Posidoniimonas corsicana: one gene and its partner. The protein of the gene in region 2 interacts with the protein of the main gene of each other region in a pairwise test. Links are inferred from orthologs where the notes say so. Each region holds a gene or a part of one and is shown on either strand. Other genes may lie near its edges.

The links.
Region 1: the proteins of thrS (region 2) and rplA interact in binary tests that used the Escherichia coli proteins (3 or more experiments, as listed by UniProt). The link is inferred for Posidoniimonas corsicana from one-to-one orthologs.

What each region holds. Positions count from the first base shown.
Region 1 is NZ_SIHJ01000001.1:2,215,830-2,219,055, reverse strand. The notes cover bases 359-3,226. They hold rplA (50S ribosomal protein L1), read right to left. Parts: upstream 2,199-3,226; coding sequence 1,518-2,198; downstream 359-1,517. Other genes in these bases: nusG (transcription termination/antitermination protein NusG), read right to left, coding at 2,878-3,226; rplK (50S ribosomal protein L11), read right to left, coding at 2,367-2,792; rplJ (50S ribosomal protein L10), read right to left, coding at 922-1,446; rplL (50S ribosomal protein L7/L12), read right to left, coding at 359-732. Outside these bases: more of rplL, read right to left, coding at 319-358. UniProt on the Escherichia coli protein: One of the primary rRNA binding proteins, it binds very close to the 3'-end of the 23S rRNA. Forms part of the L1 stalk. It is often not seen in high-resolution crystal structures, but can be seen in cryo_EM and 3D reconstruction models.
Region 2 is NZ_SIHJ01000001.1:3,796,298-3,804,270, reverse strand. What follows is about bases 1-2,937. They hold thrS (threonine--tRNA ligase), read right to left. Parts: upstream 2,576-2,937; coding sequence 425-2,575; downstream 1-424. Other genes in these bases: infC (translation initiation factor IF-3), read right to left, coding at 1-175. Outside these bases: KOR34_RS14620 (PEP-CTERM sorting domain-containing protein), read left to right, coding at 3,020-3,805; KOR34_RS14615 (30S ribosomal protein S1), read right to left, coding at 4,154-5,611; KOR34_RS14610 (hypothetical protein), read left to right, coding at 5,835-6,698; KOR34_RS14605 (aldose 1-epimerase), read left to right, coding at 6,755-7,699; KOR34_RS14600 (hypothetical protein), read right to left, coding at 7,832-7,973. UniProt on the Escherichia coli protein: Catalyzes the attachment of threonine to tRNA(Thr) in a two-step reaction: L-threonine is first activated by ATP to form Thr-AMP and then transferred to the acceptor end of tRNA(Thr). The rate-limiting step is amino acid activation in the presence of tRNA.

The DNA of each region.
Region 1 (3,226 bases), 1.6 Mb from region 2 along the record:
CGCCCGGCGCAGGCCGGGCGTGATCGGAGCGGTGGCGCAGGCAAACGAGAAGCGCGCAGCACGGCACGCAACTCGTCGCGCGAGGGCGGCTATCAAGCGGGGATCGCTAGGCATCCAGTAAGACCGTGCGGGAAGAAGCTGGGGCCGAGCGGGGCTGTCCGACTGCCGTCGGAAGCCGCCACCCGGTAGAGTGCACACCGCCGCGCCTCCAAGCACACATGCTGCACACCCCCAGGGCGGGCATAACCCACCCCGAGAGTTTCGCACAAAGCACATTCTGTGCCAAGAGGCCGCGGCCGCACAACAGCAACCGCGTGGCTACTTGATCGCCACGGTCGCGCCCGCTTCTTCCAGTTCGGCCTTGAACTTCTCGGCGTCTTCCTTCGAAACGCCTTCCTTGACCTTGCTCGGGACGCCCTCGACCAGGTCCTTGGCCTCCTTCAGGCCCAGACCGGTGATGCCACGGACGACCTTGATCACGCCGATCTTCTTGTCGCCGAAGCTCTCCATGACCACATCGAACTCGGTCTGCTCTTCGGCAGCCGCGGCGGGACCAGCGTCGCCGGGGCCGGCCATGACAACCGCGCCGCCACCAGCGGCCGGCTCGATGCCGTGCTCGTTCTTCAGGTAGTCGCTCAGCTCCTTGGCCTCCTTGAGGGTCAGGCCGACAATCTTGTCGCCCATTTCCTTGGTGGCGTCGGAGTACTCCAAAACGGCTGCTTCTTCACTCATGGTCTCTGCCTTGCCTTTCTGCAGGGGTGACCCCCTCCCCAGGGGGTCGGTGATCGCTGAAAAAACTTCCGGTCTGGCAATCGCTGCTAGGGCTGCGCCGAAACCGTGTGTGACTGTGTTGCCCGCCTCTTGATCGCTCGCCGCCCCAGGCGCCGAGCGGGCGGGGCCTGAGCGGAGGAAGCGGGGGGCCTAGGACTCGTCGCCCTCGCCCTTCTGCTTGATCTGGCTGCCGAGGCTGGCGCCCGGGCCGAGCAGCTGTGCGTTGAGCGTCATGCCCGGGCCCAGGATCTGACCCATCAGCATGCTGAGCTGCTCGGTACGGCTGGGCCACTTGCTGACGGCCTTGACCTCGTCGGCCGACAGCTTGGCGCCTTCCATCACGCCGCCGCGGGTCTCAAAGTCCTCGAAGGCCTTGTCCTCGTTGACCGCGGTGATCTCCTTGGCCAGCGAGACAATATCCTCGCCGCCCCAGACCACCGCCATCGTCCCCTCGGCGCCCTCGAACGCGGGGGCGAGCGAGGTGCCTTCGGAGGCCCGACGGGCCAGGCTGTTCTTGACGACCATCAAACTGATGCTCTTCTCACGCAGACGCCTGCGGAGCACCACGGTGTCGTTCGCCTCGAGCTTGCTGACATCCACCAGCAGGGCGTCGCTGACGCCCTCCCAACGGCTCTTCAGCTCGTCGGTCATTAGTTGCTTGACGTACTTACTCATGACAGTGACCGGGGGTCTGGGGTTAGGGGGCCGGGGGAGCAGCCCCCAGGCCATAACCAAAGATCGGGAAGCTAAACGGCGAGACGCACGCTCGGGCTCATCGTCGCGCTGATGTGGACGCCCTTCACGTACACGCCCTTCACGGCGGCGGGCTTCAGGCCGAGGATCTTGTCGACAAACGCCTGGATGTTCTCGCCAAGCTTGTCGGACTCGAAGCTGAGCTTGCCGACCGGGGCGTGGATGTTGCCGCCCTTGTCGTTGCGGAACTCAACCTTGCCCGCCTTGTACTCAGACACGGCGGTCGCGACGTCCGGCGTCACGGTGCCGGCGCGGGGCGAGGGCATCAGGCCGCGGGGGCCGAGCACCCGGCCGAGCGGGCCGACCACCTTCATCATGTCCGGCGCGGCGATACAGACGTCGAAGTCCGTCCAGCCACCCAAGATCTTCTTGGCGAGATCGTCGTCGCCAACCTCATCGGCGCCGGCATCCTTGGCGGCGGTCGCCTGCGGGCCCTTGGCGAAGACCACCACCCGCTGCTCCTTGCCGATGCCGTGGGGCAGAACAATCGAGCCGCGGACGATCTGGTCCGCCTGCGTGTGGTCGATGCCCAGCCGCATCGAGATCTCGACCGACTGGTCGAACTTGGTGCCGTCGAACCCCTTGAGGGTCTTGACCGCTTCAGCGAGCGGGAAGGCTTCCTTCTTCTTCTGGCCCGCGGAGAGTGCGCGGTACCGCTTCGACTGTTTAGCCATTTTGCTTCACCCCAAAACTGCGGGAAGTGTGGTCCAAGCCGCGGGCTTGGGCCCGCGTCCCACCTTCGTAAGTTGGCTGCTTGTAATTGGTTCCGGTCGGCCATCGACGGGAGGCAACGCCCCTGTTCGCCGGCCCCGGCCAAGGGCAGACCCGTAAGTATGCCCGAACTAGCCCTCGACGACTAGCCCCATGCTGCGGGCCGTGCCGGCGACCATCCGAGCCGCGTGCTCGACGTCGCGGGCGTTGAGGTCGTTCATCTTGGTCGTGGCGATCTCCTCCAGCTGGGCCTGCGTGACCTTGCCCACCTTGGTCTTGTTCGGAACGCCCGAACCCTTGGCGATGCCGGCGGCCTTCTTGAGCAGCACGGCCGCGGGGGGGCTCTTGCAGATGAACTCGAACGAGCGGTCGTTGTAGACGCTCACCACGACCGGGATCATCATCCCGCCGGCGTCCTTCGTGGCGTCGTTGAACGCCTGAACGAACTGGCCGAGGTTGACGCCGTGCTTACCGAGGGCGGTGCCGACAGGCGGGGCGGGGGTCGCCTGCCCGCCGGGGATCTGGAACTTCTCTTGTCCGACTAACTGCTTGGCCATGGCTCGAGACTAGTGTCTTGAAAGGGTGGTGGTGTGGCTTGCCGCCCGCCGCGGAACGCCGCCTGGGCGGGGCGGGGCAAGGGGATTACAGGTCCTCGACCTGCCAGTATTCGAGTTCGACAGGGGTCGGACGCCCAAAGATGCTGAGCATCACGGTCACCTTGCCGTGGATGTCGTCGATCTTGCTGACCTCGCCCTCGAAGCTCTCGAAATTGCCGTCCTTGACCTTGACCTTGTCCCCTTCCTTGAACGGGATCGCCAGCTTGGGGGCCTCGTCGGTCTCCTCGTCTTCGGTGTGCAGGATCTTGGCGATGTCCTGCGGCGCCATCGGGGTCGGCTTGCCGCCCGACCCGGTGAAGTCGCCGATGCCAGAGGTCTCGCGGATGGCGAACCAAGTGTCGTCGTTGACGTGCATCTGCACCGCGATGTAGCCC
Region 2 (7,973 bases):
CCTCAACGAGGTCCAGGCCCGCCTCGCGGGCTTTCGTCAGCGCTTCCTCGGTTTCCATTACCCCGAGCTTCTCACCATCGGAGGTGACAACCATGACGGGGGTGATTCGTATCTGCTCGTTGATACGTTGTTGATTGCGATCGGGGGCCCGTTCAACGGGACGGTTTCGAGACAAGCTAACTCCAATAGATGGGGGATACGTTCGGCCCGGCGACGGGCGAAGGGGTTGGCGTCGCGGGGCTGCTGTTGCGACCGTCCTGGGCCGATCCGGCGGCCACCGGAACGCTCAACCCAGGCCGAAAAGTCGCTACGTCACCAGAAGTATTGGCCATAATGCGGCAGCGCGTCAACAGATGGCCGGCGCGACCCTCCGCTCCGGAGGAGCCGCTCAACCGGCCTCAGCCGTCCAGCCAGCGCAGCCGGCTCAGACCGCCTCGTCGTCGGCTGGACGCTGACGGACCACCTTGCGGGCGATCTCATCCTGCAGCTTCGCGATGGCCTCATCGAGCGGCATGGCACCGATATCGCCATCCTGGCGGTCCCGGACGGTGACGGTGCCGTTGTCGCGGTCCTTCTCGCCCACGACCAGCATGTAGGGGATGAGCTCCAGCTGAGCCTCCCGGATCTTCGCGCCGAGCTTGGCGCCCCGGTAGTCACCCTCGGCCCTCAACCCGGCAGCTAGCAGCTTCTGCTGCACCTCACGCCCGTATTCCTCGGACTTTTCGCTGACGGTCAGCACCCGGCACTGCTCGGGCGCCAGCCACAGGGGGAACGCGCCCGAGAAGTGCTCGATCAGCACCCCGATGAACCGCTCCATCGAGCCCAGCGGGGCTCGGTGGATCATCACGGGCCGGTGGGGCTTGTTGTCCGGGCCGATGTATTCGAGCGCGAACCGGCCCTCGCTCGGTAGGTTGTAGTCCAGCTGCACGGTCCCAAGCTGCCACTCGCGACCGATGCAGTCGGTCACAACAAAATCGATCTTGGGCCCGTAGAAGGCCGCCTCGCCCGGCTCGGGCTCGCAGCCTGGCAGGTTCATCTCCTTGGCCACCCGCTCGATGGCCGCCTCGGCGCGGTCCCAGACCTCCGAGTCGCCTACGTACTTGGTGCTGTCGGGATCGCGGAAACCGAGGCGGACCCGGTAGTTGTCCATCCCCAGCGACTGCAGCACGCCCTGGGTCATCTCCAGGCAGCCGCGCACCTCCTCAGCAACCTGATCCTCCGTGCAGAACAGGTGAGCGTCGTCCTGGGTGAATCCCCGCACGCGGGTCATGCCGCTCAGCTCGCCCGACTGCTCGTACCGGTAGACCGAGCCAAACTCGGCTAGCCGGATCGGCAGGTCGCGGTAGCTGCGCGGCTTGGACTTGTAGATCATGATGTGGTGCGGGCAGTTCATCGGCTTGAGCAGGTACCGCTCGTGCTCGTGGGCCCACGCGTCCAACGCGGCGGCTTTTTCCTCGTTTGTGCCGTCAGCAGGGTAGTCGCCCTCGTAGCCCAACACTCGTGCTGCCTGCAGCAGCTTCTGCTCGTCGGCCGAGTCGAGCCCACCCTTCTTCAGGCGTTCGACGAACACATCGACCAGCTGCCCCGCCTCATGCTCGCAGAGCGGGGGGAACTGCGATTCGCGGTAATAGGGGAAATGGCCCGAGGTCTCGTAGAGCTCAACCCGCCCGATGTGCGGGGTGTAAACCGCCTGATAACCACGTCGCCGAAGCTCATCGCGGATGTATTCCTCAAGGCACTGACGCAGCGTCGCGCCCTTGGGCATCCACAGAATCAGTCCCGAGCCGACCTTGTTGTCGATGGTGAACAGGTCGAGCTGCTTGCCGAGCACCCGGTGGTCGCGTTTCTTGGCTTCCTCCAGACGATGAAGGTGCTCTTTCAGCTCCTTCTTGTCGAAGAACGCCGTGGCGTACAGACGCTGGAGCTGCTGACGGCTCGCGTCGCCCTTCCAGTAGGCGCCGGCCACGCTCAGCAGCTTGAAGGCCTTGCCCAAGTGGGCGGTGCTTGGGACGTGCACCCCGCGGCACAGGTCGACGAATTCGCCCTGCCGGTAGAACGAAACCGACTCTTCGTCGCCTAGCCCGGTTTGCAGGTGTTCTACCTTGAAGCCCTGGCCCATCTCCTCGCAGAGCTGGATGGAGTCGGCCTTGAGCTGCTCGAACCGTTCGAAGGGCAGGTCCTCTTTGATGATCTTCTTCATCTCCGCCTCGATCGCAGCGAAGTCGTCTTCGCTGAGCGCTCGCGGCAGCTGCATGTCGTAGTAGAAGCCGGTGTCGGTAACCGGGCCGAATGCTAGCTGAACGTCGGGGAATAGCCGCATCACGGCCTGGGCCATCACATGGGCGGCCGAGTGCCGCATGATGCTTAGCGCTTCGGGATCCCGCTTGGTGTACAAGCGGAGCTGAACCTCGCCGTCGGCGGGTAACTGGTGGGAGAGATCCCGCTGGACGCCGTCTACCTCGCAGGCAATGGCGGCTTTGGCCAACCCTTCGCCGATATCGAGGGCGACCTCTCGTACGTTTACTTGCTTTTCGAATCGGCGTTGACTGCCGTCCGGAAGGGAGATTGTCAACATCAGAGCCCGCTCAGTGGCGTCGAGGACAGGTCGGAAAGTGCTACCCGCCAGGATCTTACGTCGATTGCCGGAGGAGGGGAAGGGCGGAGGCGACCCCTGTCATCTAGGCGGCGTAAGCCCCTGTAAGGATAGTGGGAAGCTGGGGTGCGCCGGACCGCAGAATAGTTTCGGGGTTTTAGCGAAATTGTTATCGCTATTTCCCGCACGTGCGTTATCATGAGTCCTGAGTTAGGCACTTGGTGGCAGCCCGCATTGCGTGGAATGCCTGCTCAATCGGCCCGAAATGCACGGTCTTGCAGCACTGAACTTGTCCAGCGAGTGCTTAATTCGAGCGGCGTCATGACGACGCCGCTGATGTGAATGTCCTTCGAGGTCCGGGAAGACGAGTTTCCTGGACTGCCAGAGTAAACCTCATTTGAATCTGCAAACGTCGGAGTAGATCTCATGTCCTCGATGATTCGCTCGCTATCCTTCCAAGGGCGCACCCTTGCGCTCTTTGCTGCGTCTCTTCTCGTTGCTCCCACCGCGTTCTCCGCACCGATCAATTACGGTGACTTTAGTGACATCCCGCCGGGTGCGGTGATGTACACGGATGTCACCGAGTCTTCCGGGACCGACGCTCTGCCGCTCTACGGCGCGCCCGATATCACCGGCAACGTCTTGGATTTCGATCCGACTTTCGCCTCGAACTCGGCGGACGGATCCCCCGGCGCCGACACGACCGATGGTCAGTTGAATTTTGACTTCATGACCGCTCCCGGCGCAGGGCTCAACAGCTTCACGATCAACGAGTCCGGCAGCGTGACATTGTTCGGGGCTGGCTCCGCTGCGACTGCCGCAGGCGCAGGTATCTACGCTGAGGTTGAGATCACCCACGTGGACGGTACCGCTCTCGCATCCCCCATCAAGATCACCAGCAGCGTATTCAGTAGCTGGGATCTTGTGACTTCGCCCGGCACTAACGGCTGGACGAATCAGCTCTTTATTGACTTCGGCCCGGCTCTTGCGAACGCTGGCTTCGGTCAGAACTCGTACGCGACTAAGGGTAGCGTTGTCATCGATGACACCTTGGTTACCACGGCGGAAACGAACCCCAACACGACTGCCTTCATCGACAAGAAGGACTTCACGATCATTCCTGGCGGCGACCTGAATCCTGTTCCTGAGCCCGCCGCCGCTGCTCTGGCCGCACTAGGTCTGGCTGTTCTTGGCGCTCGTCGCCGCAGCTAGAGCCTACAAGGCCGCTTAGAGATCTATCCGACAAAGGCACGCCTCGCGGAGCGAGGCGTGCCTTATTTTGTGCGCGAAGGGGAAGGGCGTCACCAGAGTCTTGGGTGACGGAGCTTTTCATTCTCACGCGGCGACATACTGGAGGCCACGCTTCTGTAATCTCGGGCGCCTCTGACTCCAGCGTTGCCGCGGGGGCTTAAGCGGACCGTCCCGCAGAATCTGTTTGTCAGTGGCTGCCCAGAGCGCAGGGAGAGTCGCCGGGAACGCGGCTACAGCTTCGTCCTGGAAAGATGGGCTACCGCTGCTAGGCAGCTATCTCAGCTCGGCTGGTTAGCCGAGTTGGCTCGCCTACCACTTTAGGCCGAACTTCTCGCCGCCCGTGGGGGCGCCAACTCCACCCTTGAGCGTGCCGGTGTGCTTCGTTGGCGCCTTGGGCGCGTCTGTCGGGAGTGGCAGGTCTTCGTCGGCAGGTTTGGCGTCCTTCACAGGTCCAGCTGTTAGTGCTTTGAGCGACAGGCCTATCCGCTGCTTGTCGCGTTCGACGCTCAGCACCTTGACCTCCACCTGCTGACCCTCGCTCACCACGTCAGAGGCCCGCATCACGCGTCCGTGGGCGAGCTCAGAGATATGGATCAGGCCCTCCACGCCCGCCTCGAGTCGGACAAACGCGCCGAAATCCATCAGTTTGGTGACGACCCCGCTTGGCTTGGACCCGATCGGGTACTTGGCGTCGACGCCGTCCCAAGGATTCTCGGCTGACTCGCGGTAGGACAGTCCGATCTTCCCGGACTCTGGGTCGACGCTCTCGACCTTGACCTTGACGTTCTGCCCTTCGCTGAGCACTTCGCTGGGGTGGTTGACCCGTTCCCAGCTCATTTTGCTGACGTGCACAAGGCCGTCCACGCCGCCGAGGTCGACAAAGGCGCCAAAGTCGCGGAGGCTGCGGACCACCCCCTCGCGGATTTGGCCGGGAGCGAGCTCAGCAAGCAGCTTGTCGCGTTTCTCAGCTCGCTCTCGCTCCATCACGGCGCGGTGGCTGAGTACGAGATTCCCCTTGTCGCGGTTGGCCTCGGTAACGACGCAAGCCAGACGCTGACCGACGTAGTCTTCCGGGGTTTCGACACGGTAAAGGGAGATCTGGCCCATCGGCATAAAGCCTTTGATGCCAGCGACTTGGCACTCCAAGCCCCCCTTATTCACGCCCGTCACCGCGACCTCGACGACCTGACCCTCGGAGACGTCGTCCCAGTCGCCTACCTCGACGGCGGCGTTGGGCAGAGAAAGTTCGTACAAGCCATCCACCAGCCGTACCACGACCAGCTCCATCTCGGCGCCGGTTTCTGGGTGGGCGTCTTCTTCGAACTGCTGGAGCTTCACAACGCCTTCGCGGTGCCCGCCAAGATCGAAGAACACGCTGTCGCCGTGCTGCCGCGTGACCCTGCCAGTGACCCGGGTCTCGGACGGAAGCTCCTGCGAGATTTCGCTAGTTGACTCGTCGATCAGCGCGTCGAGCGACTGGCCGCCCAGGGCCGCTTCGAGCTCGGCCTCCAGTTCGGGGGTGAGCTGGGCCCGCACGTTGGGCGGTGGGTACTTTGACGGCGTCGGCTCCGCGGCCTTTTTGGTGACCGGCGTGACCGGCTTGGGCATCGCGGGCTGGCTGTTTTCCGTTCCTTCGCGCTGATTGCCGATCCTGATCCGCTCGCTCGGGCGGTCGGCCGCAGGCTCCGCAGGGGCCTCCGGCTGTGTGGGCTGCACATCGGCGCCGGTGGACTCGTTTGCTTGCGGGGTGGGGGTCTCTTCGGGCATTACGCTATCGAGAGTCGGTGAACGAGGACGGATTGCCGGGCGCAGGCGCCGCAGCTTTGATCGAGGAGTTTACCAGTCTGGGGCGGCCATCGCCAGCGATTCAGGGGAGGGCGAGAGGCTACTCAAGCACTGCCGTGCCGGAGGGATCGGGCTACAATCCAACCCTGTCGGGCCGTTCGAGGCGGCGCCGATTGGCAGACTCCTAGGAGGCGCCCCACGCCCGATGCTCGACGCCGCACGAATCGCGTTCTTGGTAGTGCACCTGCTGACCAACTCGATGGCAGGGGGGGCCCCACTGGCGGCGGCTGTGCTGCCGCTCTCGTCGGACGTGCGACGGCGTCTGGCTGGGATCGGCCTGTTAGCGTTGCTCTTGGGGCTGCTGGCGGGCGGCCTGAGCACGTTGCTCGTGCTGGCTGGGGCTTGGCCTGCGTACGAGTCCGCCGCGGCGCGACTGCCGTCGCGGGCGTACCTGATGCTTGGGGGCGAGTGGGCGTTCTCGGCCATACTGATGCTGGTGTACTGGATGTCCTGGTCGCGTCTTGCGGGGCGCCGGGTGCTGCACGGGTTGATCGGGGTCGTGGCGTCGACCAACCTTCTTTACCACTTCCCGACGATGATGGTTGTGCTGCGGCTTTTAGCGGAAGACCCGGGGCTCGCGGGGCCTGCGGTCGTGTCGCGGGACGTCTTCCTGGACGTGCTTTGGCGGCCGCTGCCGCTCGGGCTAACCGCCCACTTTTGGGGGCTCAGCGCGCTGCTGGCGGGCCTTGTCGTTCGGCGGCTGGCATTGGCGGGGGAGGGGATTCCACGCGACGCGCGGGTGGGCGCCTTGGTAGCCCTGGTCGGGGCGGTGGGATTGTTCCTGTCGGGCGTGTGGTGCCTGCTCAGCGCGGAGGGCTTGACTGCTCGATCGCTGCTGTCGATGGACTCTCTATCGGGGCTGCTTTTTGCCGGCGGCGTTGCCTGCGCCCTCTGGTTGCTGGCCCGCTTGATGGCTGAGGCATGCACCCGCCGCGTGGCGGGCGACGGCCCCCTCACTGGTGCTGTGCTTGCCGCCCTGCTGATGACCGCGGCCGCGCGCATGCTGTAGCCACGTCGCTGACCAGTTTAGATTTGTTCACACTCTGAATCACGAGATCGAGTGCTATGTCCGCCGATATCGCCACCCTCGTTCACACTTCCGGAGCCGAGGCCCGGGTTCTGGTAAGCCAAGGCTTCAACTGTTTCGCCTGGTCCGCAGTCGTCCAAGACGGCGTGCGTCCCATGCTGTACGCGCCGGAGGGGTTTGAGTCGGGCGACCAGCGAGCGTCGTCGGGCGGGACGCCGATCCTGTTTCCATTCCCGGGGCGGATCGAGCAGGGCCGCTACGAGTACGCGGGTAAGCAGTACCAGGTGCCGGCCGGCGATGCGCTTGGAAACGCAATCCACGGCTTCGTGTTCAACCGCCCCTGGCGGGTCGTGGACCAATCGAGCGACCAGGTGACCGCCGAGTTTGTCGGGTCGGTCGACGCGCCCGACACGCTCGACCTGTGGCCTTCCGACTACGCAATCCGTGCGACCTACCGCCTGGAAGGCGACCGCCTGACGCTTGACGTGACGTGCAGCAACCCCGGCGACTCGGAGTTGCCCTACGGACTCGCGACCCACGCGTACTTCCGCCTACCGCTGGGCGGCGGCGATCCGGAGCAAACCGAGGTGCAGGCGCCGGTCGACGCGCAGTGGGAACTCAAGGATATGATCCCCACCGGGGAGCACGGCCCAACCGACGCGTCCCGCGGATTCGCCGCGGGGATGCCGCTAGCGGGCCAGGCTTACGACAGCGCGTTCCGGCTCAACCAATCAGCAAGCGGCGAGGCAACCAGCAGCCTGTCCGGCGACGGTGTGCGGCTCACGCAGACCTGCGGGGACGAGTTCAAGTGCTACGTGATCTACACCCCGGGTCACCGCGAGGCGATCTGCATCGAGCCCTACACGTGCCTGCCTAGCCCGTTCGGGTCCGCGGCCCGCGGGGCGGAAACGAACCTGCTCGTGCTGCAGCCCGGCGAGTCGCGTCAGCATCGCGTGGTGCTGCAGGTTGAGGCCGCGGGCTGAGCCGCGTGAGTTCATCCGGGGGGCGGCCGGTTGGCCCTGCACAGGGTGGCTCCCCTGCCAAGGAAAACACGCAGGCGAGACCGGGGCTCGCCTGCGTGTTTTGTGGTTTCTGCCGCTGCGTAAGGCGAGCTGCTACTTGGCTGCCTTGCTCGGCTCCTTCTTGGCCTCTTCAAGCGTGCCGCCGGGCAGCTTGCCTCCGGCGATGATCTTGTCGTAGGTCGGGCTCGACTTGTCCTTGGCGTCCGAGTGCTTGGCGCCAACGTCCTTGATCGCC